Regions from separate parts of the Micromonospora sp. WMMD964 genome, predicted to be linked through region 2. Evidence: riboswitches for the same ligand, from Rfam matches in the RefSeq annotation. Region 2 holds a riboswitch; the other holds the start of a gene.
The links. Region 2 has a riboswitch for cyclic di-AMP ahead of O7616_RS28745 (hypothetical protein). Riboswitches for the same ligand answer to the same signal wherever they lie in the genome.
Positions count from the first base shown of each region.

Region 1 (4,181 bases), 2.2 Mb from region 2:
GCGGCCGGCAGGCGCGCCGGCTGTGTCCGGACGCGATCGTGGTGCCGCCGCGGATGTCGGCGTACACGGCGGCGAGCCGCGCGGTCTTCGAGATCTTCCGGCAGACCACTCCGCTGGTCGAGGGGCTCTCCATCGACGAGGCGTTCCTCGACGTGGGTGGCCTGCGGCGGCTGGTCGGCCCACCGGCCGACATCGCCGCGCGGCTGCGTCGGGAGGTTCGGGAACGGGTCGGCCTTCCGATCACGGTGGGTGTGGCCCGCACGAAGTTCCTGGCGAAGGTGGCCAGCGGGGTGGCCAAGCCGGACGGGCTCCTGGTGGTCGCACCCGACGCCGAGACGGCGTTCCTGCATCCGCTGCCGGTCGAGCGGTTGTGGGGCGTCGGCCCGGTCACCTCCGCGAAGCTGCGGGAACACCGGATCCGTACCGTCGGCGAGGTGGCACGGCTCGGCGAGGCGACACTGGTGTCGCTGCTCGGGTCCGGCGCCGGCCGGCACCTGCACGCCCTGGCTCACAACCGTGACCCACGCGCGGTGCACGTCGGCCGCCGACGGGCTTCGATGGGCGCCCAGCACGCGCTGAGCCGTACCCCGCACGCCCCGACGGAACTGGACGCCATCCTCGCCGGGCTGGTCGACCGGGTCACCCGCCGGATGCGGGCCGCCGGGCGGTCCGGTCGCACCGTGGTGCTGCGGTTGCGTTTCGGCGACTACAGCCGGGCGACCCGCTCGCACACCATCGGCAAGGCGACAGCGGACACGACCCCGCTGCTCGCCGCCGCACGCGCGTTGCTGCACGCGGCCCAGCCCGAGATCGACAGTCGTGGTGTCACGCTGATCGGCGTCTCGGTGGGCAATCTGGACGACAGCCCGGTGCAGCCGGAGCTGCCGTTCCACCGCGACCCGGGTGCGGAGTTGGACGCGGCGGTCGACGCGGTCCGCGACCGGTTCGGCTCGGCGGCGCTCACCCGTGCGGTGTTACTCGGTCGGGAGCCCGGCGTCGAGATGCCACTCCTGCCGGATTGACCGATCTGCGTGCGGCGTCCGTGCGACGAGTTGCGACCGGAGACACATCACAGCAGGTCGGCGGTTTAGCCGACGGCTGACGGGTGACCCTTGAGGGGTACAGCCTGACAAGGGGGGACCCACGATGTCCGACGACACCAGCAACCGACCGAGCCGCAGCGCCGAGCGACCGCACGACGTGACCGACCCGCTGCTCTGGCAACTGGCGATCGACGTGCTGGACGCCCACGAGCCGGACGACGAGGGTCACTGCCACAACCTCCAGTGCGCGGGGCAGGCGTGGCCGTGCGCCGCCCGGCAGGGCGCAGAGCATTCGCTGCGACTGTCGCGCGGGGCGGCGGAACCCGTCGAGATGACGATCGACGGCCTCGACGCCGGCACGGAGGCGACGCCGGCCTCCCGCTGGGGTCGCAACGCCGGACCCGCGGCCTCGCGTCGCGCGCCGCGGGCGTCCGCCTCGGCGGCGTGACTCGCGGCAGGTCCGGCCACTCGGGCTGACCAGCACCGCACACACGAACGCTCGGCCGGGTCACCGGCCGAGCGTTCGTGTGCCGACTGTCAGAGGCTGAGCTTCTGACCAGGGAAGATCAGGCCCGGGTCGGCCCCGATCAGCTCCCTGTTGTGCTCGTACAGCGCCTGCCAGCCGCCGGACACCCGGTGGGCGTCGGCGATCTCCGACAGGGTGTCGCCCGGCTCGACCAGGTGCGTCCGGCCGCCCGTCGGCGCGGCGGTGCGCTCGTGGTCACGGGTCGCCGGCTGCTCGCCGCGCGACGGCCGGTCCGGCGACGTGGTCGCCTTTCCGGTGGACTTCGTCGACTTCGCCGTCGACCTGGTCGACTTCGTGGCCGAGCCGCCCGAGGAGCCGCCCTTCTTGCCGCAGGTCGGCCAGGCGCCGATGCCCTGCCCGTCGAGCACCTTCTCGGCGATGGCGATCTGCTCGCCGCGGGTGGCCAGGTCGGCACGGGCGGCGTACTTCTTGCCGCCGTAACCGGCCCAGGTGCTCTGCGAGAACTGCAGGCCACCGAAGTAGCCGTTACCGGTATTGATCTTCCAGTTGCCGCCGGACTCGCACTGGGCGATCGCGTCCCAGTCGACTCCGGCCTGCGCCGGGGCGGCCGGGCCGAAGAGGGCGACAGCACCGGTGACCGCGCCGACGGCCAGGGTGCCGACGGCGAGACGGCGGGTGGTGACCCGTCGATGACGGGGCGTGTGAACGGACGTCATGTGAGCTTCCTCCACGCCGGCGAGGTGAGCTGTCGGGTTCGGGCCGAGGAGCCCGGCCGCAGGTGGCGGCTTCACCCCGAGGTGACGTGCACCGAGGAACGTGGGTCCCCCGCTCCTGCCCGGGTGACTGGGTTCCGACGGCCGGGGGCAGGATTAGGCGTTGCCGACCGTGGTGTCCGCAGTGGCGGACCCGACCGACGTTAGGCACGGTCGGTGACGATCGCCCAACCCCTGTGAAGTTCTTCACCGGGGTACGCGGGGCGCCGTCCGCAGCGGTTGCGGCCGGCCGGACACTGTGCTGAGAGCACAGTGGACCGGTTCCGATCAGGCTTCGCGACGTGGCCAGATCGCGGTGTCGCGTTGAGCGACTCGACGTGTCCGTCGGTGATCGCATCTCGACGTCGTACGCCGAACCGGCCGGCGGGCCCCTGATCGGGTGGCCCGCTGGCCAGACGGTCGACCGTCTACAGGGTGCGCGCCAGCCGGTCGGCGAGCGTGCGGGTGAAGCGGGCCGGGTCGGTCAGCTCACCGCCCTCGGCGAGCACCGCCAGACCGTAGAGCAGCTCCGCGGTCTCGGTCAGCGCTGCCGGGTCGCTCCCCTGCTCGTGGGCCTTGCGCAGCCCGGAGACCAGCGGGTGACCGGGGTTGATCTCCAGGATCCGCTTGGTCGGGGGCACCTCGTGCCCCATCGCGCGGTACATCTTCTCCAGCGTCGGCGTGAGGTCGTGGGCGTCGCCGACGACGCAGGCCGGTGAGGTGGTCAGTCGGGACGACAGCCGCACCTCCCGGACGCTGTCGGTCAGCGTCGTGCCCAGCCAGTCGAGCAGGTTGGCGAACTCCTGCCGCTGCTGCTCACGCTCGGCCTCGGCCTGCTGCTTCTCCTCGTCGGTGTCCAGGTCGATCTCGCCCTTGGCGATGGAGCGCAGGGGCTTGCCGTCATACGCGCCGACCCGCTCGACCCACACCTCGTCGACCTGGTCGGTCAGGAGCAGCACCTCGTGACCCTTGGCCCGGAACGCCTCCAGGTGCGGCGAGTTCTCGATGGCGGCCCGGGACTCGCCGGTGGCGTACCAGATGTCGCTCTGGCCGTCCTTCATCCGCGAGACGTAACCGGCCAGGTCGGTGGGCTCGGTCGCGTCGTGGGTGGAGGCGACGGAGAGGAGTTCCAGCAGGGTGTCGCGGTTGTCGGTGTCGTCGATCAGCCCTTCCTTGACGACCGCGCCGAACTCGGTCCAGAAGGTGCGGTAGCGCTCGGCGTGGTTGGCCTTCAGGTCCTTCACCGTGGCGAGGATCTTCTTGACCAGGCGGCGGCGGACGATCTGGATCTGCCGGTCCTGCTGGAGGATCTCCCGGGAGATGTTCAGCGACAGGTCGTGCGCGTCGACCACGCCCTTGACGAAGCGCAGGTAGGTCGGGACGAGCGCCTCGCAGTCGTCCATGATGAAGACGCGCTTGACGTAGAGCTGGACGCCTCGGCGGCCCTGCGGGGAGAACAGGTCCAGTGGGGCGTGGCTGGGCAGGAACAGCAGCGCCTCGTACTCGAAGGTGCCCTCGCCCTTCATGTGCACGACCTCGAGCGGGTCGGCCCAGTCGTGGCTGACGTGCTTGTAGAACTCGTTGTACTCGGCGGCGTCGACCTCGTCGCGGGGCCGCGCCCAGAGCGCCTTCATCGAGTTGAGGGTCTGCACCTCGCTGGTGGCGGGCTCACCGTCGGCGCCGGGGCGCTCGACCGTCATCCGGATGGGCCAGGCGATGAAGTCGGAGTATCGCTTGACGATGTCGCGGACGGTCCACTCGGCGGTGTAGTCGTGCAGGTTGTCCTCGGTGTCGGCCGGCTTGAGGTGCAGGGTCACGGCGGTGCCCTGCGGCGCCTCGTCGACCGCCTCGATGGTGTACGTGCCCTCGCCGGTGGACTCCCAGCGGGTGCCGCCGGTC
Region 1 covers NZ_CP120860.1:4,166,148-4,170,328, reverse strand. The annotation lists gene dinB (DNA polymerase IV) at 1-1,022, shown strand, start outside; gene O7616_RS19070 (hypothetical protein) at 1,147-1,491, shown strand; gene O7616_RS19065 (transglycosylase family protein) at 1,581-2,246, opposite strand; cyclic di-AMP (ydaO/yuaA leader) riboswitch at 2,246-2,416, opposite strand; gene htpG (molecular chaperone HtpG) at 2,711-4,181, opposite strand, start outside.
Region 1: it holds a riboswitch for cyclic di-AMP, as region 2 does, so the genes downstream of both, O7616_RS19065 (transglycosylase family protein) here and O7616_RS28745 (hypothetical protein) in region 2, are expected to answer to the same signal.

Region 2 (4,181 bases):
GTGCCGCCCACCTCGCCCTGGCCACCCGCTTGGGCCCGGCCCTGGAACGCGCCAGCAACCCCCCACCCATCACCTGACTCCGCGCCTGCGCGCCCCGCGCCCCGCGCTCCGCGCCCCCCGCGCCGCGCGCCCCGCGCTCCGCGCGCCCCGCGCTCCGCGCCCGCGCGCCCCGCGCCCCGCGCCTGCGCGCCCCGCGCCTGCGCGCCCCGCGCCTGCGCGCCCCGCGCCCGCGCGCCAAGATCCGAGTAACATCCCGGATGTTGCTGCCTCCGGCGCGTAGGAGACAGCACTATCCCTGATGTTGCGCGGATCTTGAGGACGAAACACCCGGCGCGACCGCCCGGAGCGGATCGGCGAGCCGGCAGCCGTCAAGGTCACGCTCGATCATGGATGTAGTGGCCTGATGGTGCCCAGGAGACCACTGCATCATGGTTGTAGCGCGATCATGGTGCCGTGGGCGCGGTCGGGGCGCGGTCGCGGTCGGGGGTGTGGTTTCGGTCAGGGGGCGCGGTCGCGGCCAGGGGTGTGGCCGCGGTCGGAGGGCGTGGCGGCGGTCGGGGGTGTGGTTCGGTCAGGCGCGTGGTCGCGGTCGCGGTGTGGTCACCGCGGGGCTCCCCGGTGGGCGCGTCGGCGAGGATGTGCAGGCCGCAGGCGTGGGTCGCGGTCACGGCGAGGTCACCGCAGGGGCGTCGGGGCGCGGCCACCCACGCGGCGTGGTCACCGCTGTGGCCTGGTCAGGGCGCCGTGGACGTCGACCTGCGGGCGTTGCTCACGGTGGCTGGTCGGGCGGCCCGCTGCCGTCCCCACGGCTTGTAGGTGGAGAGCACCGTCGCGATGATCATGAGGCTGGTCGACACCGCTGGTGCGATCACCAGGTCGGCGCGGTCCCGCGCGGGCAGGGCGGCGCCCAACGCCCCGGCGTGGCGCAGGTTCGGGGTGAGCAGGAACAGCACCAGCCCGACCATCACCGTGGTGAGCACGAGCTTGACCAGCACCCACCGGTAGCGCAGCAGGCCCCACGGTGTGAGCAGCGCGCTGGCGACGCCGACCAGCCAGACCAGGATGCTCAGTGGCGCGAACAGGACCGTGCCGACCAGCGCGCCGACCGGGTAGAGCAACGCCGGGTCGCCGCCCCGTTGCACGGCGATGCCGAGGGTGAGCAGCACCAGGTCGGTGCCGAGCCAGCCCAGCGAGGTGACCAGGTGCAGGGTGAGCAGCCCCTTGCGGGCGGCCGGTGGGATCCGAGGCATACCGCGATGTTGCCCGCCGACCGCGGCCGGGTCGTCCGACGACCGGCGACATCGGGTGTACGCCCCGCGACGTAGCCGTGGCCGGTGCCCCCGGGCAGGTGGGCACCGGCCACGGGTGGTCAGTAGACGGACAGGTGTACGTGGTTGGTGTGGTCGCTGGACGGGTCGCCGCCCGCCCCGCTGTACGACTTCCACCCGCTGCTGGGCAGCCAGATCTGCCGGTACCAGATCACGTAGAGCACGGCGAGCCGGTCGGCGTTGCGGATGAAGTACGCGGCCAGGTTGTTGCCGTACGTCTTGTCGCCGCCGGTGGCGTCCCCGCCGAAGCCGCCCTTCTGCGCGGCGAAGTCGCAGGCTCGGCCCTTCGGGTGTTCGCCGGAGCCCCCGCTGCGGTGGCAGGAGACGTACCTGGTGAAGCCGGCTGCCTTGGCCTGGTTGAGGGCGTGCAGGGTGCGCGGGGTGATGCAGCCGCTGGCCGGCGTGGGGTCGTCGACGCTGCACGACTCCTTCGGCCAGGAGCCGTCGGAGTTGCGCGGAGCAGCCTTCGCGTTGCTGGTGGAGGTGCCCCGGTTGGAGCCGGTGTCGGCGGTGGTCTGCGGCTTGGGGGCCGTGGCGACGGTCAGGGCCCGCTCGGCCTGCTCCTTGCGCTTGGCCATCACCGCGACCTGCTTGCGCTGTTCGTTGATCTCACCGTCCAGGGCGGCGCGGGTGCGGTTGGCCTGGTCTTTGGTGGTGAGGAGGTCGCGCAGCACCCGGTCCTCGTTGGCGGCCACCGCGTCCAGGGAGGCGGCCCGGTCCATGAAGCCTTCCGGGGTGTTGCTGTTGAGCAGCGCCGAGATCGCGCTGAGTCGCCCGGTGCGGTACGCGACGCCGGCGATCTCGCCGACCTTGCCGCTGCGCTGGTCGAGCTCGACCTCGATGGTCTTCAGTTGGGTGGTGAGCTGCTGCTGCCGCTGCACGGAGGTGTCCAGGGCGCGTTTCGCGTCCAGGTAGCCCTTGCTGGCGGCCTCCAGTTGGGCGCGGAGTGCCGGGGTGCCGCCCTCTTCGTCGGAGTCGGGTGCGGCGGCCCGCTGGCCGGTCGGGGGAGCGGCCGAGGCGGTGCCGGCCGGGAGCGCGACGCCGAGAGCGAGCATCGCGACGATCAGGGCCGCCAGTCGGGCGGCAGGTGGTCGTGCTGGTGCCACTGCGCAGTCCTTCCGTCAGCCGCCGACCGGGTTAGCTGACGGGTTCGGGACGGAAGATCCCTACCGCTGACGCGGATGCACCCCAGGAACGTGGTTCCCCGGTTCGCCCGTGCGGGCGATTAGGCGACGACCACCACCGGCGCCGGGAGGCGCCGCCTGGTGGCGGCCGGGACAGAGCCTACCGGTACCGGTGGGGCCGCTGCAGCGAATGTGACGGACGGTGCGTGCGTCATCACGGTGAATCGACCTTCACCACTCGATGGAGCCGCATTCTCCGGATGCCGCGCCCGGCTCGATCTGCAACGTGGCGTGCTCGATGCGGAAGTCGTCGTGCAGGGCGGTGCGCGCGGCGGTGAGCACCGCGCCGACCTCCGCGCCGGGCTCCATGGTCAGGTGGGCGGAGGCGACGTCCATGCCCGAGGTGAGCGTCCAGACGTGCAGGTCGTGCACCTCGACCACGCCGGGGACCGCGGCCAGCCGGTCGTGCACGGCGGTCACCTGGAGGTGTTCCGGTGCGGCCTGCACCAGGATGCGGATGGCCGCGCGGGCCAGCCGCCAGGTGCGCGGCAGGATGAACACGCCGATGGCGACGGCGACCAGCGGATCGGCCCACCACCAGTCGGTGACGGTGATGAGCACCGCCGCGCCGATCACGCCGACCGAGCCGAGCAGGTCGCCGAGCACCTCCAGGTAGGCGCCCTGGATGTTGATGCTCTCCCGCGCGCCGGCGCGGAGCAGGCCGAACGCGGCGATGTTCGCCAGCAGGCCGAGCACCGCCACCACGAGCATCGGACCGGTGATGACCTCGTGCGGGTCGCCGAAGCGGCGGATCGCCTCGATCACCACGTAGACCGCGACGCCGGAGAGCAGGACGGCGTTGGCCAGCGCGGCGAGCACCTCGAGTCGGTAGAGCCCGAAGGTGCGCTGCGGGTCGCCGGTGGCCCGTCGGGTGGCGGTGATCGCGGCGAGCGCCATGCCGATGCCGAGCACGTCGGTGAACATGTGCCCGGCGTCGGAGAGCAGGGCGAGCGAGCCGGTGTGCAGGGCGGTCACCGCCTCGACCACCATCAGGGTGGCGAGCAGCCCGAACGCCGCCCAGAGTCGCCCCCGGTGCTGGTGCGCGGCATTGGCGACGGACCCGTGGTGGTGGTCATGACCTGCGCCCACGTGAATCACCTTCCGCCGCGATCCGGGATCCGGTCCAATGTATGTTCACATCGCAATGTGTGCAAGTGTCAGGGCGGCGGCTCTCATCGGCCTCATCCGGGCAGGTCAGCCGGTCGGGTCGATGGTGGTGAGTCGCTGGGTGGCCCGGGACAGCGCCACGTACAGGGTGCGTACTCCGGCGCCCGGATCCGCCCTGATCTCGCTCGGAGCGACCAGCACCACCCCGTCGTACTCCATGCCCTTGGCCTCCAGGCTGGTGACCACCTGCAACCTCGGCGCGGCGAGCGCGTCGAGCCAGCCGACGACCTCGTCGCGGCGCGGCACCGGCGTGATCACGCCGACCGTGCCCTCCACCTCGGCCAGCAGGTCGGCGGCCGCCTTCACGGTCGCGGTCTCCAGCCCGGTCGCGGGCACCACCAACTCGACCGGATCGACCCCGCTGGAGCGGACGGCGCTCGGCAGCGGCAGATCCGGGTACAGCCGACGGATCTCCGCCGCCGCCACCGCGAAGATCTCGGAGGAGTTGCGGTAGTTGGTGGTCAGCGTGAAGTCGTGCCGTTTGCGCCGCCCCAGCGCCTGG
Region 2 covers NZ_CP120860.1:6,323,113-6,327,293, reverse strand. The annotation lists gene O7616_RS28755 (SRPBCC family protein) at 1-77, shown strand, start outside; gene O7616_RS28750 (hypothetical protein) at 735-1,250, opposite strand; gene O7616_RS28745 (hypothetical protein) at 1,370-2,383, opposite strand; cyclic di-AMP (ydaO/yuaA leader) riboswitch at 2,439-2,570, opposite strand; gene O7616_RS28740 (cation diffusion facilitator family transporter) at 2,684-3,601, opposite strand; gene O7616_RS28735 (AAA family ATPase) at 3,707-4,181, opposite strand, start outside.